One region of the Bradyrhizobium cedriense genome, then DNA from elsewhere that is predicted to be linked to it. Evidence: predicted binding sites of a transcription regulator. Region 1 holds the regulator's gene; the other holds the start of a gene.
What was found. The regulator PhoB, encoded in region 1, activates phosphate uptake and scavenging genes when phosphate is short. The targets are predictions, from matches to a motif close to TGTCATNNANCTGTCAT.
Positions count from the first base shown of each region.

Region 1 (7,264 bases):
CAGGAAATCAGGGTCATGGTCCGCGATTTCGGCCCCGGCATCGCGCCCGAGCACCTGCCCCGGCTCACCGAGCGCTTCTACCGGGTGGACGTCGGCGACAGCCGCTCGCAAGGCGGGACCGGGCTCGGATTATCGCTGGTGAAACATATTCTTAACCGCCATCGCGGCCGGCTTCTGATCGAGAGCGTGCCCAGGCAGGGCGCCACTTTCACGGCCTGTTTTCCCCAGGTGAGGACTTCAGCGTCGGCATAAAAATCTAGTGATTTCAATTGCTTGATCGCGTCATCCAACTGTCACGAAACCTTCGTAAAAGCACAGCCGACCGCTCCTAAACGAGCGGCGCGGGGAGCGCGATCGGGCGCCAATGGCGCTTCGCTCCCCTCTATGGAGACCAGCATGAATTTCCTCAAAACCATCGTCGTTGCCGGCTTGGTCGCCGCATCGACGACGGCAGCCTTTGCTGCCGACATCACGGGCGCCGGTGCGACCTTCCCGTTCCCGATCTATTCGAAGTGGGCTGACGCCTACAAAAAGGAGACCGGCAACGGTCTGAACTACCAGTCGATCGGCTCCGGTGGCGGCATCAAGCAGATCCAGGCTAAGACCGTGACCTTCGGCGCCACCGACGCGCCCCTGAAAGCCGAGCAGCTCGAGAAGGACGGCCTCGCCCAGTGGCCGATGGTGATGGGCGCCATTGTTCCCGTCGTCAACCTCGAGGGCGTGAAGCCCGGCGAGCTGGTGTTCGATGGCGAGACCCTGGCCGCCATCTATCTCGGCAAGATCACCAAGTGGGACGATGCCGCGATCAAGAAGCTCAATCCGAACGTGAAGCTGCCGTCGGAAGCCATCACCGTTGTCCGCCGCTCGGACGGCTCGGGCACCACCTTCAACTTCACCAACTACCTCTCCAAGGCCAGCGCGGACTGGAAGAGCAAGGTCGGCGAGGGCACCGCGGTCGAGTGGCCGGTCGGCGTCGGCGCCAAGGGCAACGAAGGCGTGTCGGGCAACATCGGCCAGACCAAGAACTCGATCGGCTATGTCGAGTACGCCTATGCCAAGCAGAACAAGCTGACCTACACCGGCCTCGTCAACAAGGCGGGCAAGACGGTGCAGCCGACCGTCGAAGCCTTCCAGGCCGCCGCCTCCAACGCCGATTGGGCCAAGGCTCCCGGCTACTACGTCATCCTGACCGACCAGCCCGGCGACAAGTCCTGGCCGATCACCGCGGCGACCTTCATCCTCATGCATAAGTCTGCCACCGACAAGGCGGCCTCGCAGGAAGCCATCAAGTTCTTCCGCTGGGCCTTCAAGAGCGGCGGCAAGATGGCAGAGGAGCTCGATTACATCCCGATGCCCGACAGCGTCGTCCAGCAGATCGAGAAGACCTGGGCTGCCGAGATCAAGAGCTAAGGCGCTCTTCTGTTCCGGAAGGCGGTGCGGCGCGAAGGCCGCGCCGTCGCTCGGATCCCGCGAACGACCGTCCTCCGGACCAATCTCGCGATCCGCGAGCGTCCGGAGCACGAGACCAGCGACCTAGAAAACGTTATCATTCAGTACAGGGGATCGGCGTGGCAGAAATGGCTGTCGAGAGCAATGTGATTGATGCCGCCGGACCATATGACCGCGCCAAAGCGTTGAGCGCGTTCAAGCTGGGTGACGTCACCTTCTACTGGATAACGCGGCTCTCCGCGATCTCGGTGCTGCTCATCCTCGGCGGCATCATCATTTCGCTGATCGTCGGCGCCTTCCCGGCGATCAAGGAATACGGCCTTTCGTTCCTGTGGACGCAGCGCTGGGCGCCGTCGGCCGATCCGCCGGTGCTCGGCGCGCTCGGGCCGATGTACGGCACGCTCGTCACCTCCTTCATCGCGATGCTGATCGCCATTCCGGTCGGCTTGGGCATCGCGATCTTCCTCACCGAGCTCTGCCCGCAATGGCTGCGCCGCCCGATCGGCATGGCGATCGAGCTGCTCGCCGGCATTCCTTCGATCATCTACGGCATGTGGGGCTTCTTCGTGCTGGGCCCCTTCCTGGCCAACAGCTTCCAGCCCTTCATGATCAAGGTCTTCGACGGCGTTCCCGTGCTGGGGGCGATCTTCGCGGGTCCCCCGTCCTATCTCAGCCTTTTCAATGCCGCGCTGATCCTCGCCATCATGGTGCTGCCCTTCATCACCTCGATCTCGGTGGACGTGTTCAAGACGGTGCCGCCCGTGCTCAAGGAAGCCGCCTATGGCGTCGGCTGCACAACATGGGAAGTCGTCCGCAGCGTGGTGATCCCGTACACCCGTGTCGGCATCATCGGCGGCGTCATGCTGGCGCTGGGCCGCGCGCTCGGCGAGACCATGGCGGTGACCTTCATCATAGGCAACTCGTTCCGCATCTCCTCGTCGATCTTCGCGCCAGGCACCACGATCTCCGCGGCCATCGCCTCCGAATTCGCCGAGAGCGACGGCTTGCACCAGTCCGGCCTGATCCTGCTCGGTCTACTGTTGTTCGTGCTGACGTTCTTCGTGCTCGCAGCCGCGCGGCTGATGCTGATGCGCCTGGAAACCAAGGCCGGGAAGTGAAGCCATGAACCCGATTTATTCGCGCCGCCGCCGCTGGGACATCGTCATCCGCGGCCTCTGCATGGCAGCCGCCGCCTTCGGCGTCACCTGGCTCGCCCTGATCCTCGCCACGCTGCTTTACAACGGCCTCGCCGGTCTGAACCTGCAGATCTTCACCGAGAACACGCCGCCGCCCGGATCGAGCGAGGGCGGCCTGCTCAACGCCATCGTCGGCTCCCTCATCATGACCGTGATCGGCGTCGGCATCGGCGCGCCGCTCGGCCTGTTCGCCGGCACCTATCTCGCCGAATATGGCCGCAACGACAGGCTGACCTCGGTGATCCGCTTCATCAACGACATCCTGCTCTCGGCGCCGTCGATCATCATCGGCCTGTTCATCTACGGCGCGGTCGTGGTGCCGATGCGGAGCTTCTCGGCGATCGCAGGCGCGCTGGCGCTGGCCGTGATCGTGATCCCGGTCGTGGTGCGCACCACCGAGGACATGCTTCTGCTGGTGCCGAATCCGCTGCGCGAAGCCGCCAGCGCACTGGGCTTGCCGCGCTCGCTGGTGATCAAGCGGATCGCCTATCGCGCCGCGCGCTCCGGCCTCATCACCGGCGTGCTGCTCGCCACCGCCCGCGTCGCCGGCGAGACCGCGCCGCTGCTGTTCACCGCGCTGTCCAACCAGTTCTTCAGCCTCAGCCTGAACAAGACGATGGCCAACCTGCCGGTCACCATCAACAACTTCGTGCAGAGCCCCTACGCCTACTGGAAGCAGCTCGCCTGGAGCGGTGCGTTGCTGATCACCCTGACCGTGCTTGCCCTGAACATTGGCGCCCGCATCCTCGGGGCCGAGAGGACTGCAAAATGAGTGAAATGTCTGTTTCCGTAAGTGCGCCGGTCGTTCATCCGGGCTCGCAGCCGCTGCCCGAGGCGCCCGCCAAGGTCACTGCGCGCAACCTGAACTTCTATTATGGTGAACACCACGCGCTGAAGAACATCAACCTGGCGCTCGGCACCAATCGCGTTACGGCGTTCATCGGTCCGTCGGGCTGCGGCAAGTCGACCCTGCTGCGCATCTTCAACCGGATGTACGATCTGTATCCGGGGCAGCGCGCCACCGGTCAGCTCATGCTCGACCAGACCAACATCCTCGATCCCAAGCTCGATCTCAATCTGCTGCGTGCGCGGGTCGGCATGGTGTTCCAGAAGCCGACGCCGTTCCCGATGACGATCTATGAGAACATCGCCTTCGGAATCCGCCTCTACGAGAAGATCTCGAAGTCCGAGATGGATGACCGGGTCGAGAAGGCGCTGCGCGGCGGCGCGCTGTGGAACGAGGTCAAGGACAAGCTCAATGCCTCCGGCCTGTCGCTCTCCGGCGGCCAGCAGCAGCGCCTCTGCATCGCCCGCACCGTCGCCGTGCGGCCCGAGGTGATCCTGTTCGACGAGCCCTGCTCGGCGCTCGACCCGATCTCGACCGCCAAGGTCGAGGAGCTGATCCAGGAATTGTCCGAGAACTACACCATCGCGATCGTCACCCACAACATGCAGCAGGCGGCGCGCGTCTCCGACAAGACCGCCTTCATGTATCTCGGCGAGTTGATCGAGTTCGACGACACCAGCAAGATCTTCACGTCGCCGAGCGACCGGCGCACGCAGGATTACATCACCGGCCGGTTCGGTTGAGGAGACGGAATATGGGTTCTGAACATACCGCGAAAGCCTTCGACACCGATCTCCAGGAGCTCACCCGTCTGGTCGCCGAGATGGGCGGCATCGCCGAGCGCATGATCGTCGATTCCGTGGACGCGCTGATCCGCCGCGACGTCGCGCTCGGGCAGCGCGTCGTCACCATCGACGTCGAGCTCGACGGGCTGCAGAAGCGCATCGAGGAGCGCGCCGTGCTCACCATCGCCCGCCGCCAGCCGATGGCGGTCGATTTGCGCGAGATCGTCGGCGCCATGCGCGTCGCGACCGATCTCGAGCGGATCGGCGACCTCGCCAAGAACATGGGCAAGCGCGTCGCGGCGCTCGAGACGGACTTCCATCCGCTCAAACTGTTCCGCGGCCTGGAACATATGACTGACCTCGTGCAACAGCAGGTCAAGTCCGTGCTGGACGCCTATGCCGCGCACGATCTGCCGGCGGCGATGGCGGTGTGGAAGGGCGACGAGGAAGTCGACGCCATCTGCACCTCGTTGTTCCGCGAGCTCCTCACCTACATGATGGAGGATCCGCGCAACATCTCGTTCTGCATCCACCTGATGTTCTGTGCCAAGAACATCGAGCGGATCGGCGACCACGCCACCAACATCGCCGAGACCGTGTTCTACATGATCGAGGGGCAGACGATCACCGACAAGCGGCCGAAGGGCGACATGACGAACTTCGCCACGACGGTGCCGAATACCTAAACGGTGCCGAATACCTAAGGAGCGACGACAACATGGGCGCACGCATTATGGTGGTTGAGGACGAGGAAGCTCTCACCGAGCTTCTTCGCTACAACCTCGAAGGCGACGGCTATGACGTCGAGACGGTGATGCGCGGCGATGACGCCGACACCCGCCTCAAGGAGCACATTCCCGATCTGATCGTGCTCGACTGGATGCTGCCTGGCCTGTCGGGCATCGAACTGTGCCGACGGCTTCGGACCCGCCCCGAAACCAAGCAGCTCCCGATCATCATGCTGACCGCGCGTGGCGAGGAGAGTGAGCGGGTGCGGGGTCTTGCCACCGGCGCCGACGACTACATCGTCAAGCCGTTCTCGGTGCCGGAGCTGCTCGCGCGCGTGAAGGGCCTGCTCAGGCGCGCCAGCCCCGAGCGGCTCGCTACCGTGCTCGCCTATGGCGACATCGAGCTCGATCGCGACAAGCGCCGCGTGGCGCGCTCGGGCCGGCCAATCGATCTCGGCCCGACCGAATATCGTCTGCTGGAGTTCTTCCTGGAGCATCCCGGGCGCGTGTTCTCGCGCGAGCAGCTGCTCGACAGCGTCTGGGGTCGCGACATCTACATCGACGAGCGTACCGTCGACGTCCATATCGGCCGCCTGCGCAAGCTGCTCAATCTCGGCCGCGAGCAGGATCCGATCCGCACGGTCCGCGGCGCCGGCTATGCGCTGGACGACCGGTTTGCGAAGGCGGAGCAGACTTAGGGTTTGCTCAGGCAGACGTGATTGAGCGGGCTGCCACGGCATCCTCCGATGTCGTCCCTGCGAACGCAGGGACCCATAACCACAGGACGTGGTTTGGCGAAGACTCGGAGTGACGATCCCGCGATAATTGTACCCCGGGACTACGGGTCCCTGCGTTCGCAGGGACGACATCCAATGTGTTGAGACGTCTTTGCGCTACGACTGGCCGCGCGCGCCGGGCTCAGCGCGGACCCGGCTTCGCCGGCGCACGGCGGCGATCCGCCGCGGGCTGATAGGCCACGCGCGAATGCTGAGCGCAGTAGGGCAGGCCGGAGAGCGCCTTGCCGCCGCAGAAGAAGAAATCCGGGCTCGAGGGGTCGCCGACCGGCCAGTGGCAGGTCGCCTCGTTCAATTCCAGCAGCGACAGCCGCTGGCTCATCGGCACGACGTTGTCGTAGGTGACAGGCTCGGCCTCCACCTCGACCTCGAAGGCCTGCGCCAGTGCGGTGTTGCCGCGCGAAACGGGGCGGGTCACCCGCATCATGTGCTGCGCGGGCCGCGCCTTGCGCGGCCGGGGCGCTGCCGATGAAGGGCTTTTGGCGCGGCCGGACAGGCCGAGCCGGTGCACTTTGCCGATCACGGCGTTGCGGGTCACATTGCCGAGCTCTGCCGCGATCTGGCTGGCCGAAAGTCCGGCCTCCCAGAGCTTTTTCAGCTGCTCGACGCGATCATCGGACCAGGTCAAAACCGTCATTGCACCCTTTCCTTCGCTGCGCGGCTGCCATCCTGGGGCCTTCGCAGCGAATGCCTAAGCCTTGAAAACCCGTGCCCCCAGAATCCCTTAAGGCTCGCCGGGCGCGCTCAAAACGCCCGAACGTTACGCCGGTACATGAGGACTCTTGGGATCAGAACCGCTGCACGAGATGTCGTATCTGACAATTCAAACGCTACAATATGGCGTGACTCCCGCGCAAGAGTCCGCCGACTCGCTTCCACATGTTCCGTGGTGAAAACCCCGCAAAATCGGCACCGCAAGACTACGGAGTCAGCGTTTCGCGAGGCTTTCCGGACGGCATTGACACCCGTTTTGCCAAGCATAAGATAGTGCCACGTGCCGCCCTTAAAAGGCGGCACGTTTCGTTTTCCGGGCCGGTCAATGGTGCGTTGCGAGTGCACGCTTCACGCCGTCCGCAACATCAAGTGACGTCATGACTAACAGCGCCGCGCCGCATTTGCTCCCCGTTTTCGCCAGGGCCGACCTCGGTTTCGAACGCGGCGAAGGCTGCTGGCTGATCGCGACCAATGGGGATCGATATCTGGATTTCACCTCTGGCGTGGCGGTGAATGCGCTCGGCCATGTCCATCCCGCGCTGGTCAAGGCGTTGCAGGAGCAGGCGACGAAGCTCTGGCACATGTCGAACCTGTTCCAGAGCCCGGACGGCGAGAAGCTCGCAAGCCGCCTCTGCAACGAGAGCTTTGCCGACTTCGTATTCTTCTGCAATTCCGGTGCGGAGGCGCTGGAAGGCGTGATCAAGCTGGTGCGCCACCATCACTTCTCCAAGGGGCATCCGGAACGTTACCG
Region 1 is NZ_JBTSWB010000004.1:575,548-582,811, forward strand. It holds gene ACYCVF_RS19310 (ATP-binding protein) at 1-252, shown strand, start outside; gene pstS (phosphate ABC transporter substrate-binding protein PstS) at 397-1,410, shown strand; gene pstC (phosphate ABC transporter permease subunit PstC) at 1,578-2,567, shown strand; gene pstA (phosphate ABC transporter permease PstA) at 2,572-3,417, shown strand; gene pstB (phosphate ABC transporter ATP-binding protein PstB) at 3,414-4,235, shown strand; gene phoU (phosphate signaling complex protein PhoU) at 4,247-4,963, shown strand; gene phoB (phosphate regulon transcriptional regulator PhoB) at 4,996-5,703, shown strand; gene ACYCVF_RS19345 (GcrA family cell cycle regulator) at 5,924-6,436, opposite strand; gene ACYCVF_RS19350 (acetylornithine transaminase) at 6,891-7,264, shown strand, end outside.

Region 2 (7,264 bases), on a different contig from region 1:
TGCCAAGCCGCTGACCAGGCGTCCGGCGAAGCCCGCGCGGCGCGCCGCGGCGGGGGACGATCGAGCCAGAGAAAACGTCAGGGCGACAATCCGGAGCTTGCGCGCCAAGCTCAAGGAGACGCGGCGCCGGGTCGTGGAACTGGAAGCCGCGGCCGACACCGACTTCCTGCTTGAAATTCCAAACCGGCGCGGCTTCGAGCGCGAGCTCGCGCGCGCCATCGCCTATATGAAGCGCTACCGCGCCAGCGGGGCGCTGATCGTTCTCGACGTGGATCGGCTGAAGCCGATCAACGATTCCTTCGGACACGCCGCCGGCGACGAGGTGCTCAAGGCGATTGTCGCCACGCTGACGCGGCAGGTCCGCGCCTCCGACGTGGTCGGTCGGCTCGGCGGCGACGAGTTCGCGTTGCTGCTCTGGAATCTCAGCGAGACCGATGCCAAGGCCAAGGCCGCGGCCTTCGAGCAGGCGATCGACGATTTGTCCTTCGTCTTCCGCGGTCAACACGTGACAGCGGGCGCCTCCGCCGGCGTCGCGCTGCTGGGGGCGCAGTCCGACGCAGGCCGCGCCCTGGAGGAGGCGGATGCCGCCATGTACGTGCGCAAGGCACGGCGGCGGCACGAACCGCGGATCAGGCTGGTCGGCAGCTGAGCTTACAGCGCCACCAGATCCTCCGGCACGTTGCCGAACTTCCGCAGCAGCCTGGCGTCGCCGAATTCGCCGGTCATGGGATCGCCGCTGCGGCTGAACGCGACCGCGCCGATGTGGCCGGCACCATGGGCCAAAATCTCGGCGCGCCGCAACGCGGCAGCCGAAGTCTGGCACTCCTCGGCAGCGCCCGCGACCGGCGAACCGTCGGCATCGATCAAAAAGGGCATTGCAACGTAGTAGGTCACATCCGACATGGCGTTGCTCCGGGCTTGAAAATCAGGCGGCGCTGCTCTTGCTCCGCATCTTGCTGCGCGAGGTCTCCGGAATGCAGCCGGCGGAAATCGCCGCCTGCAGCTCCTCCAGCTCGGCTTCCAGATATTCGTTGGCCATGATCAGCGCCTTGATGGTGCTGCGCAGATTGCCGTCGCACATCGCGATCGCCTGATCGCAGGCCTGTTCATAGTGGCGGTTGTCGAGAAGGGTCGTTGCCGACATCTGCGTTGTCCTCGTGTCCTGTGCTGGGCCCTTTGTGAGGTCTTCTTCAATGTTCCTATTTTGTTCTTTTGGAGTCAAGCGGATTCAGGTGGGTGAAGCCGCGGCGAAAGCCGGTTCACGATCAGGCAATGATGTCGGGGGTAATCTGGTCTTCGATGAACGCGATGCGGTCACGCAACAACAGCTTGCGCTTCTTCAGCCGCTGTAAGCGCAACAGGTCGGGTGCGGGCGATTGATGCAATGCATCGATCGCTGCGTCGAGATCTCGGTGTTCCTGCTGCAACCGGGTGAGCTCGGCTTCGAGCTCACGCTCATCTTCATTGGTCATGTCTGCGGTGGCCGAAAACCGATAGGCGTGAATCTGGGCTGTGGATGCCCTGTGGAAATTATCGTCCTTGCGCAGCGTGATCGCAAGCGATCTGCGCTCCTCGCTCGCCGGTCTCCCGCAACATATTTCTGCGAGCCGCCGTGGAGTTGCGCAGACGCATTGATATCATGGAATTATCCCGCACGGTTCCCCTAGTCACGCTTCCTTACATATGAAATTTCAAAAATGACACTGCGACGACGGATACCCATCGACAGGACGAATCGGTGATGTAGACTTCCTCGTCCGGATCGAATCCTGAGGTTCAACCCTACCGAGGAGGTTTCGAATGACAATTCAGGCACATCTCGTTGAATTGGAACGGAAGCACAAACTTCTCGAAAACGAATTGCACGAAGCTCTCGTGCACCTTTCAACGGACGACCTGCAAATTGTTGAGTTGAAGCGCCGGAAGTTGATGGTCAAGGACCAGATCGAGCGTCTGAGGCACAGCGAGACGCTCCACTAGCAGTCCCCGCAACAGCATAGAGTTGATCACATCCTTCACGCAGGGATGAGAGCATTCGTGCTCATCCCTGCACAGGATGCAAGCCGCGCAGGATGTTTGCGCGGCGCCAATGTCTGCTTGAACGGTTTTTTTCTCGACGCGAACCGTCATCCGCTTCGCTCGACGGGACTCTAGATGTCCGCGAGTTCGGCGACGTGATCGGCGATCGCGAGCGACGACGTCAGTCCGGGTGATTCGATGCCGAACAGATTGACCAGGCCCGCGACGCCGTGATCGCGCGGGCCCTGGATGAGAAAGTCCTGCGTGGCCACAGCCGGCGGCACGATCTTCGGGCGGATGCCTGAATAGCTCGGCATCAGCGCCCCGTCGGGCAGCGTCGGCCAGTATTTGCGGATCGCCGGGTAGAAGCGTTCCGCCCGTGACGGGTCGACCTCGTAGTCGATCGTTTCGATCCACTCGACGTCGGGCCCGAAGCGCGCCTGCCCTGCCATATCAAGAGTCAGATGTACCCCTAGCCCGCCGGGTTCGGGCACCGGATAGATCAGGCGTGAGAACGGCGCCTTGGCGTTGCAGCTGAAGTAGTTTCCCTTGGCGAGATAGGCCGGCGGAATCCGGTCCAGCGGCATGCCCTCGATGTTGCGCGCCACATTGGTCGCCGACAGTCCCGCGGCGTTGACGAGGAGGCTGCATTGCAGCGTCATCGGCGTCTCGCCGCCGGCCTCGATCTCGATGACGCCGGCCGCCGCCTTTGCGCGGACCAGCGGGGTGTGAAACGCAAAGGCCGCACCGGCGTCCTCGGCCTCGCCGCGGAGCGAGAGCATATAGGCGTGGCTGTCGATGATGCCGGTCGAGGGCGAGAGGAGCGCAGCGTCGCAGGCGAGCGCCGGCTCCAGCGCGCGTGCGGCCTCCCCCGAAAGCAACTGCATGTCGAGCACGCCGTTGGCTTCGGCATGGGCCTTGATCGACTGCAGCTTCTCGGTCTCTTTCGCGCTGGTCGCGACGATCAGCTTGCCGCAATTTCTATGGGGGATGCCGCGCTCGGCGCAGTAGCGGTAGAGCGCGTGCTTGCCGCTGACGCACATGCGCGCCATCCAGCTCCCGGCACGATAGTAGATGCCGGCATGGATCACCTCGCTGTTGCGCGAGGAGGTGACGGTGCCGATGGCCTCGGCTTCCTCGAGCACGATTACCTCGCGGCCGGCTTGCGCAAGCCTTCGAGCCACCGCGAGACCGACCACGCCGGCTCCGATGACGACGCAGTCGACCCTATCCATGGTTGTGCAGGATGTCCGCTGGAAGCGCCGGTGGCACCGCTTCCGCAAATGAGGGGCCGGGGCCGTTTTCCGTTAAGGAGGCGTTTATCATGTCAGGGCAATTGCCGTAGTTCGCGTTACATTTTTCCATTGCACGTACAGGCATTTACCCGATCCAAACCGGCGAGGCCAGACAATCCCACGTTGAAATCGCGGGTGGCTGATGGCTGAGAAGAACTGGCACGCGGGCAGCACGCTTCCGATCGCTGCGCAGGCCGTCATGTGCCTGGCCGGCGCGGTCGCGCCTGCGCATGCCTATGCGTTGCCGGACGGCTTTCCCACTCCAGGGGACCTCGCCAAGCTCGATCCCAGTGTCGTCTGGGAAGCGCTGATCGCGGGCATCGTCCTGTGCTCGTTCCTCGCCGCGATCGTGCTGTGGATTCATTCCTCGCTGCGCCGGACCAGGCGTTTGCAGTTGCGGCGCAACGCCTTCATCTCCTCCGCCATGAACAATCTCAACCAGGGCGTGGTGATGACGGATGCGCAGCGGCGCGTCATCTTCTGCAATGATCGCTATCTCGAGATCTATGGCCTGACGCGGTCGGATGTCCGGACTGGCATGAACGGCCTCGAACTCCTTGCGCTGCGGCGCAAGCGCGGAGTGCTGGGCGCCTCGGACGATGAATTCTACGACAAGGCGGCAAGCGCCAATGGCCTGATCACGGAACTGCCCGACGGCCGGGCCATCCTGGTGAAGTATTTCGTGTTGCCGAACGGCGGCTCGGTGGCGACGCATCTCGACGTCAGCGAACAGCGCAAGCTGTCGCGCCAGCTCGCCTCGACCAAGCAGTTCCTGGAATCGGTGCTGGATCATGTCCCGGCTTGCGTGGCGGCCAAGAACATCGAAGACGGTCGCTACATCTTCGCCAACAGCGCCTATGAACGGTTCTGGGGATTGTCGCGGGACTGCGCCGTCGGCAGGAACGCGCGGGAGCTGTTCGTGCCGGGCTCCGCGGCCAGCATCGAAGCCGCCGACCAGGCCGCGCTGAACGCGCCGGACGGCCAGTTCCGCAACGAATTCGAGGTCGACCGCGGCGGCGTCAGGCGCATGGTTGCCTCGATCCGGATCGTGGTCCGCAACGAGAGCAACAAGCCGGAATTTCTTCTCATCGTGTTCGAGGACATCACCGACCGCCGCTCGCTGTCACAGGAGCTGGAGAGCACCAAGAGATTCCTCGAGCTCGTGGTCGACAACATCCCGGTGGCGCTGATCGTGGAGCAGGTCAAGGACGGCCGCTATCTGCTCGCCAACCGCAGTGCGGAGACGATCCTCAACCGCAGGCGGGAAGAGGCCATCGGCCTGACCGCGTCCGACATCTTCAATCCCAAGGAAGCCAAGCTGATCATCGCGCGCGACGAGGCCGCGATCAAGAAGCGCGGGATGATCACCGAGGAGCATCCGATCTCCACCAAGGGCGGCCTGCGGCTGTTCCTCACCCGCCGCGCCACCGTGCTCAACGATGCCGGCGAGCCGCAATATCTGATCAAGACGCACGAGGACGTCACCGACCGCCGGCAGACCGAGTCGCGCATGGCGCACATGGCTTATCACGACGGCCTCACCGATCTGCCGAACCGCGCCGCGTTCCTGCAGGCGCTGACCCAGATGATCGAAGCCTGCGAGGGGACCGACGAGGAATTTGCGGTCCTCTGTATCGACCTTGACGGCCTCAAGGAGGTCAATGACGTCTTCGGCCACGCGCTTGGCGACAAGCTCCTGATCGAGGTCGCCCAGCGGCTCCAGGATGCCGCGCGCGGCGGCCTGGTGGCGCGCCTCTCCGGCGACGAATTCGGCTTGATCATCGACGGCAAGCAGCCCGAGGTGGGCCTTGCGCTGGCGCAGCAGCTGGGCGAGGCGCTCGCCCCGGAATTCCAGATCGACGGCCGGGCCGTTCGTGCCGGCATCACCACCGGTATGTCGATCTTCCCGCACAATGGCTCCGACGGTGCCGCGCTGCTCGCCAATGCCGGTGCGGCGCTGTTCCGCGCCAAGCAGAAGTCGCGCAGCTCGATCAGCCTCTATCAGCCGGAGATGGACCAGCAGATCCGCGATCGCCGCGTGCTGCATCAGGACCTGTCGATGGCGATCAAGAACGGCGAGCTCTCGCTGGCTTTCCAGCCGCAGGGAGTCGCGGGCCACAGCGTTGCCGAGAGCGAGATCATCGGCTTCGAGGCGCTGGCGCGCTGGCAGCATCCGGTGCGCGGCCAGGTCTCGCCTGCCGAGTTCATTCCGCTCGCCGAGGAGAGTGGCCTGATCGTCGAGATGGGCGAGTGGATCCTGCGCGAGGCCTGCCGCGAGGCGGCGTCCTGGCCGAAGCCGCTGCAGGTCGCGGTCAATCTGTCGCCGGCGCAGTTCATGCACGGCGACGTGGTTGGACTGGTCCATTCGATCCTGATCGAGACGGGCCTTGCACCTGGCCGGCTCGAGCTCGAGATCACCGAGGGCGTGCTGATCGAGGATTTCGACCGGGGCCTGGCGCTGCTGCGCCGCCTGAAGTCGCTTGGCGTGCGCATCTCCATGGACGATTTCGGCAGCGGCTATTCCTCGCTGAGCTATCTCCAGGCGTTCCCGTTCGACAAGATCAAGATCGACCGCGCCTTCATCATCAATCTCGGGCGCAACCCGCAATCGGCGGCGATCGTCCGCGCCGTGATCGATCTCGGCCACGGTCTCGAAATGTCGATCGTCGCCGAGGGCGTCGAGACGGTCGAGCAACTCGCCTTCCTCGCCAAGGAAGGCTGCGACGGCGTGCAGGGCTACTTGCTCGGCAAGCCGCTGCCGATCGGGAAATATGCCGGCCTCGTCGGCCGCACCGAGATCTTGGAGCTCGCGCTCAAGACCGGTTAGTGATGGGGGGCGTTTTGCTCCTTCTCGATGGCCTCATGGCGGATTGCGACCTCGCGATCATCGGCGGCGACCTGAACGGCGTCAGCCTCGCCCGCGATGCGGCGGGCCGCGGCCTGCGGGTCATCCTGTTCGAGCAGGGCGATCTCGACGGCACGGCATCATCGGCAACACCGCGGCTGATCCACGATGATCTCTCGGTGCTGGAGCGCCGCGGTTTCCGTCGCGTGCGCATGCCTGCAGCGGACCGTGACGCGCTGGCTGTGTTCATGCCGGATGTGAACGATTCATCCTGAACCGGTTGAGCTGGAGACGATCGGCCGCTAGCGTGCGGCGGAATCGGGGTTGGCAGGGAACATGACCGACGAGTTGCCCAGAACAGACGCCGCGGCCAATGCAGCTGGCGGAGATCCGCGTCCGGCGCCCGGCCAGCCGCTGCTGCGGATCGAGGGCGTCGCCAAGACGTTTGGGCCGTTCCGCGCGGTGGATGGTGTGTCGCTCGACATCAAGGCCGGCGAGTTCTTCGCGCTGCTCGGCCCGAGCGGCTGCGGCAAGACCACGCTTTTGCGCATGCTTGCCGGCTTCGAGGCGCCGGACGAGGGGCGCATCCTGCTCGGCGGCAAGGATATCGCGCAGGCGCTGCCGCACGAACGTCCGATCAACATGATGTTCCAGAACTACGCACTGTTCCCGCATCTGTCTGTGCGCGACAACATCGCCTTCGGCCTCAAGCGCGCCGGCATGCCGCGCGCCGACATCACCACCCGTGTGGCCGAGATGGTCGCACTGGTGAAACTCGAAGGGCTGGAGAAGCGCAAGCCGGACCAGCTCTCGGGCGGCCAGCGCCAGCGCGTGGCGCTGGCCCGTGCGCTGGCGCGCCGGCCGCAATTGCTGCTGCTCGACGAGCCGCTCGCAGCCCTCGACAAGAAGCTGCGCGAGAGCACGCAAGGCGAGCTGATGGAGCTGCAGCGGCGGCTCGGCATGACCTTCGTCATCGTCACCCACGACCAGGAGGAGGCGATGACGATGGCGAGCCGGATCGGTGTGATGAAGGCCGGCAGGCTGGCGCAGGTCGCAAATCCTCGCGAACTCTATGAGGCCCCGCGCTCGCGCTGGGTCGCGGAAT
Region 2 is NZ_JBTSWB010000002.1:364,558-371,821, forward strand. It holds gene ACYCVF_RS08020 (GGDEF domain-containing protein) at 1-649, shown strand, start outside; gene ACYCVF_RS08025 (hypothetical protein) at 652-903, opposite strand; gene ACYCVF_RS08030 (hypothetical protein) at 926-1,144, opposite strand; gene ACYCVF_RS08035 (YdcH family protein) at 1,266-1,472, opposite strand; gene ACYCVF_RS08040 (YdcH family protein) at 1,801-1,980, shown strand; gene ACYCVF_RS08045 (NAD(P)/FAD-dependent oxidoreductase) at 2,151-3,254, opposite strand; gene ACYCVF_RS08050 (sensor domain-containing protein) at 3,457-6,141, shown strand; partial or broken gene ACYCVF_RS08055 (FAD-dependent oxidoreductase) at 6,177-6,389, shown strand; gene ACYCVF_RS08060 (ABC transporter ATP-binding protein) at 6,496-7,264, shown strand, end outside.
Region 2: ACYCVF_RS08040 (YdcH family protein) is a predicted target of PhoB. The motif match lies at 1,698-1,714, and genes of this name have one in related genera.